DNA from 2 places in the Clostridium sp. 001 genome. Region 1 is predicted to be linked to the other one. Evidence: a T-box and tRNA genes for the amino acid it is inferred to sense, from the RefSeq annotation. Region 1 holds a T-box; the other holds one or more tRNA genes.
What was found. A T-box is a leader RNA that pairs with one kind of tRNA and senses whether it is charged. The one in region 1 lies ahead of alaS (alanine--tRNA ligase), so its partner is inferred to be a tRNA-Ala.
Positions count from the first base shown of each region.

Region 2: it has a tRNA-Ala gene. The T-box ahead of alaS (alanine--tRNA ligase) is inferred to sense a tRNA for this amino acid. The anticodon was not compared.

Region 1 is NZ_CP020473.1:3,694,649-3,697,745, forward strand. Features, by position in the region: gene B5S50_RS17250 (AI-2E family transporter) at 1-788, shown strand, start outside; T-box leader at 877-1,064, shown strand; gene alaS (alanine--tRNA ligase) at 1,153-3,097, shown strand, end outside.
Region 2 is NZ_CP020473.1:2,185,008-2,188,104, forward strand. Features, by position in the region: gene fusA (elongation factor G) at 1-1,043, opposite strand, end outside; tRNA gene B5S50_RS10105 (tRNA-Asn) at 1,429-1,503, opposite strand; tRNA gene B5S50_RS10110 (tRNA-Ala) at 1,558-1,633, opposite strand; tRNA gene B5S50_RS10115 (tRNA-Ile) at 1,637-1,713, opposite strand; rRNA gene rrf (5S ribosomal RNA) at 1,719-1,835, opposite strand; rRNA gene B5S50_RS10125 (23S ribosomal RNA) at 2,014-3,097, opposite strand, start outside.

The DNA of each region.
Region 1 (3,097 bases):
CATTTGCCCTTCTTATACCATCTTTGTTTAAGGAAAGCTTAAAGTTAAATGCCACTGCCGCCAGTATTCAGACATTAATAGACAAATTTTATGCAAAGCTAAAGTTAATCCAGGGCAATAGGACAATGCACTTATTAGTAAATAATTTAAATAGAAGGATTGACAGTGAAATTGCTTCTGTATTTGCTAAAATATTTGATTTCTTAATGAATATGGGAGAAAATATATTGTATTTAGTAGTTATACCAATAATAACTTATTATTTTTTAGCAGATGATAAATGTATAAATGAAAGTCTACTTTCGGCATTCCCAGTAAATAGTAGAAAACCTATTAAAAAAATATGCTGCCATGCAGATAAGATATTAGGACGATATATAGCAAGTCAGCTCATATTGAGTGCCCTTGTGGGAATAGCTACTTTTTTTATACTTATATTTTTAAAAGTGGAATTTCCTATAATATTATCTATATTAAATGCATTCTTTAATATAATACCTTATTTTGGACCTATATTTGGCGCTCTCCCGGCTATAGTTATAGCCCTTATAAAATCTCCAGAAACGGCTTTATGGACAGCGATATGGCTTTATCTCCTGCAGCAGATAGAAGGAAATATACTATCACCTAAGGTCACAGGAGATAGCATAGATATGCATCCTCTTATAGTCATTCTTTTATTAATAGTTGGAGGGAAAGTATCAGGATTTATTGGAATGGTATTAGCAGTACCTTTTGGAGTTGTAGTTAAAGTCATATATGAGGATCTGAATTACTATATGTTTTAGTGAGAATTTTTAATTAGTATAAGGTACTATAAAAGCCTACAATATTGACATAAAAGTGTATTTAAATTATAATTTGTATCATAATGGAATATAGGCAATGAATAGAAAAAGTAAATATTTTATTATACAAAGAGAGGGAGTGGATGGTGTAAACTTCTTATAATATATATTGAAGCTATCTATGAGTCATAACATATAATTTAAGAGATACAGGTTTTTTATTTTACATATCTGTTTAATTAGGGTGGTACCGCGGATTCAGCTTTCGTCCCTTTTCAGGGATGGGAGCTTTTTAATTAAAATTATTTTTTATATAATAAAATGGCAAAATTTGATTACATATGAGTGAAGAGGAGAGATACATATGGAAAAATTAGGATTAAATCAAATTAGAGAGATGTATTTAAGTTTTTTTGAAAAGAAGGGTCATTTGAGAATGCCAAGTTTTTCTTTAGTCCCCAATAATGATAAGAGCTTACTTCTTATAAATGCAGGAATGGCACCTCTTAAACCTTATTTTACAGGATTGAAGGTTCCACCTAGAAAAAGGGTGACTACCTGTCAGAAATGTATAAGGACAGGGGATATTGAAAATGTTGGAAAGACATCCAGACATGGTACCTTTTTTGAGATGCTTGGAAATTTTTCTTTTGGAGACTATTTTAAAGAAGAAGTAATTCCCTGGGCTTGGGAATTTACTACTGATGTTTTAAAAATTCCTAAAGATAAATTATATGTTACCATATATTTAGATGACGATGAAGCTTATGATATATGGGTGAAAAAGACGGACATAGATTCATCTAGAATATTCAGACTAGGAAAAGAAGATAATTTTTGGGAACATGGAGCAGGACCCTGTGGACCTTGTTCGGAGATTCATTATGACAGAGGCGAAGGAAAGATAACTACAGTAGATGAATTTGTAAAAGCAGGTGATAGTGATAGGGTAGTTGAATTTTGGAACTTGGTATTTACACAATTTGATAAAGATGAAGAAGGAAACTACAATAAGCTTTCTCATCCAAATATAGATACGGGTATGGGTCTTGAGAGAATGGCAACTATAATGCAGGGTAAGAACAGTATATTTGAAGTAGACACTATAAATTCCATATTAAAAGCAGTAAGCAATATGGCTGGTATAGAGTATGGTAAAAATGAAAAAAGTGATATGTCCATGAGAATAATAACAGATCATGTGAGAAGTGTTACATTTATGATAAGTGATGGAATACTTCCATCTAATGAAGGCCGCGGGTATGTGCTCAGAAGACTTTTAAGAAGGGCTGCAAAGCATGGAAAGTCCCTTGGCATTAAGGAAGGATTTTTGTATAAACTTACAGAAGTTGTCATAAACAATTCTTGCGGAAATTATTCTGAATTGAAGGAAAAAGAAGAGTATATAAAAAAGATTATAAAGCTAGAAGAGGAAAGATTTGATGAAACTATAGACAGTGGAATGCAAATTTTAAATGACTTTATATCTGACTTAAAGTCAAATAAAAATACTATACTTGAGGGTGAAAAGGCATTTAAATTATATGATACGTATGGTTTCCCTATAGAACTTACTCAAGAAATATTAGAAGAAAAAGGAATGACTGTAGATTTAGATGAATTCAATCAGAATATGAAAGATCAGAGGGAAAGAGCAAGATCTGCTAGAGCAGAGACCAATTATATGGGAGCAGAAAATACTGTATTAAATAAAATTCCTTTTGAAATAAGTACGCTATTTGAAGGATATGATAGATTAAAATCCAGTTCCAAAGTTAAATTAATGGTAAAAGACGAAGAATTTGTATCTGTTTTAAACGAAGGAGAAGAAGGAGTTATTATAACCTCCAATACGCCTTTTTATGCTGAAATGGGAGGCCAGGTAGGAGACAGGGGAACTGCATTTAGTGAAAACTTCAAAGGAGAAGTTTTAGATTGTAAGAAAAACCTAGCAGGAAAGGTACTACATTTTGTTAAAGTTATTTCAGGAAGTATAAATTTGGAGGATACAATTGAACTGAGTGTAGACGAGGATAGAAGAAATAATATAAGAAAAAATCATACTGCAACGCATCTATTAGATTCTGCTTTAAAACAAGTTTTAGGAGAACAGGTACATCAGTCTGGTTCTTATGTAGATGAATCTAGGCTAAGGTTTGATTTCAATCATTTTGAAGCTGTAAGCTATGAAAAATTAAGGAATATTGAAAACTTGGTAAATGAAAGTATAATGAAAGTTTATCCTGTAAAAACAACTATAATGTCCTTAGAGGAAGCCAAAGAAAGTGGTGCAATAGCACTTTTCGACA
Region 2 (3,097 bases), 1.5 Mb from region 1:
CCTATTTTTTCACTTTTATCTTTTTTCACATTATATACTGTCATATCTGATTTGAGCTTACCAGTCATGACTCTAAATAAAGATAACTTACCTACAAAAGGATCAGCTATAGTTTTAAAAACAAAAGCTGAAAAAGGACTATTTTCATCTGCTTTAACTACAACCTGTGATTTTTGTTCTAAATTAACATTAATTACTTCTGAAGCTTCAGGAGATGGGAAACATTGAATTATATCTTCTAATAAAGTATCTATTCCTATTCCATTTACAGCAGAGCCACACATTACAGGTGTAATTTCACCTTTTGAGCAAGCTCTTATTAATCCTTTATAAATGTCTTCATCACTTAAAGTACCCTCACTAAAATATTTATCTAAAAGTTCCTCATCTGTTTCTGCCACAGCTTCCATAACCATATTCCTACATTTTGTGATTTTATCTAAAATATCTTTTGGTATAGTAGTTTCTTCTACTATGTTCTTATTATTCACTATATTAGCTTTTCCTGAAATAACGTTTACAATTCCTTTAAAATTATTTTCCTTTCCTATAGGATATTGAATTGGTACTACAGACATACCAAACTTTTCTTTTAATTCTGCCAATGTTTTATCAAAATCTGAATTTTCTCTATCCAACTTATTTATATAAAAAGCTCTAGGAAGTTTACTTTTATTGACACCACTCCAAGATTTCTCAGCTCCCACTTGGATTCCAGATACACTTGATAAAACAATTATAGCTACATCAACTGCTCTCAATCCTTCCATAGTTTCTCCTATAAAATCAAAATATCCTGGCATATCAACTAAATTTATCTTTGTATTTTTCCATTCACAAGAAGCTAAAGATGAAGCTATTGATATTTTTCTCTTTTTTTCTTCAATATCATAATCACTAACAGTACTTCCATCCTCAATTTTTCCAAACCTATCAACAACTTTTGTGTAATAAAGTATTGCTTCTGTTAATGTAGTTTTACCAGAACCACTATGTCCAATAAATCCTACATTTCTTAAATTATTTACTGAATATTTTTTCATAAGCAATCCCTCCCCTTACTTTTCGATTAATTATATATTCTATTTGCTAATTAAAATTCCTCCTACAATTAATTAAATTTTCAAAATAATTTTGCTTTTATATTATTATCTATGAAAACAAGTGCCTAAAATATGCACTCCATAAAAAAATAAACCAAAGGTGAGCTACCTTTGGTTTATTTTTACTAATCTATTTTAGGCATTTTCAAAGAAATAACTAATCAGTATGCTAGCCTATTTTTTATCATACTGCATCGGTAGAACCCTTAGATAAGATTCACTATCTGCGGAACCTTCCTCCTTGTCTGATAAAAAATATTCGTCGCATCTTTGACTTGTTATTTTCTTTCAAATGCCTTAATTAAATGAATTCAAAAAATAAAAATGGCTCCGTGGAGAGGGCTCGAACCTCCAACCCTTCGGTTAACAGCCGAATGCTCAACCATTGAGCTACCACGGAACAATCTATGCAGTGTATTTCTTTAAAAAACGAGTAACAAAATGTTACTCGTTTTGGTGGAGATAAAGAGATTCGAACTCTTGACCCTCTGCGTGCAAGGCAGATGCTCTCCCAGCTGAGCTATACCCCCGCATGGTGGACCTTCAGGGACTCGAACCCCGGACCCACCGGTTATGAGCCGGTTGCTCTAACCAACTGAGCTAAAGATCCTTATAACCTGGCAGCGACCTGCTCTCCCACAGGGCCTCCCCTGCAGTACCATTGGCACTGTGAAGCTTAACCTTCCTGTTCGGTATGGAAAGGGGTGTTACCTTCACGTCATTACCACCAGATTTATTATTGAAAATTGCTATAAGCTTATATCAATTTTCTTATCACAGTTTTATATTATACAGTGCTTTTAAACAACTGTCAATACTAAACATGAATTTAACCATAAAAATTTTATAGTTAAAGAAGAACTCTGTCCTCTCAAAATTGCACAGTAAATTTTTTTCTTTCGTTTTTTATTTGGTCAAGCCCTCGACCTATTAGTATCAGTCAGCTTAACAAGTTACCCTGCTTACACCTCTGACCTATCTCCTCGTGTTCTTCGAGGGGTCTTACTAGCTTACGCTATGGGAAATCTTATCTTGAGGTGGGCTTCACACTTAGATGCTTTCAGCGTTTATCCCTTCCCAACTTGGCTACCCAGCTATGCTCCTGGCGGAACAACTGGTTCACCAGCGGTCGGTCCATCCCGGTCCTCTCGTACTAAGGACAGCTCCTCTCAAATTTCCTGCGCCCGCGACGGATAGGGACCGAACTGTCTCACGACGTTCTGAACCCAGCTCGCGTGCCGCTTTAATGGGCGAACAGCCCAACCCTTGGGACCTACTTCAGCCCCAGGATGCGACGAGCCGACATCGAGGTGCCAAACCTCCCCGTCGATGTGAACTCTTGGGGGAGATCAGCCTGTTATCCCCGAGGTAGCTTTTATCCGTTGAGCGATGGCCCTCCCACGAGGTACCACCGGATCACTAAGCCCGACTTTCGTCCCTGCTCCACTTGTTTGTGTCGCAGTCAAGCTCCCTTCTGCCTTTGCACTCTTCGAAGAATTTCTAACCCTTCTGAGGGAACCTTTGTACGCCTCCGTTACTTTTTAGGAGGCGACCGCCCCAGTCAAACTGCCCGCCTAACATTGTCCCGTCTCCAGTTTCATGGAGCCCGGTTAGAATTCCAGTACTGTCAGGGTGGTATCCCAACATCGACTCGGTAATGGCTGGCGCCACTACTTCCTAGTCTCCCACCTATCCTGTACAGACAATACCGAAATTCAGTGCTAAACTGCAGTAAAGCTCTACGGGGTCTTTCCGTCCAATCGCGGGTAGCAAGCATCTTCACTTGCACTTCAATTTCGCCGGATTTGTTGTCGAGACAGTGCTCAAATCATTACGCCATTCGTGCGGGTCGGAACTTACCCGACAAGGAATTTCGCTACCTTAGGACCGTTATAGTTACGGCCGCCGTTTACTGGGGCTTAAGTTCTGACCTTCGCTTGCGCTAAGTCTTCCCCTTAACCTTCCAGCACCGGGCAGGCGTCAGCTCCTATACT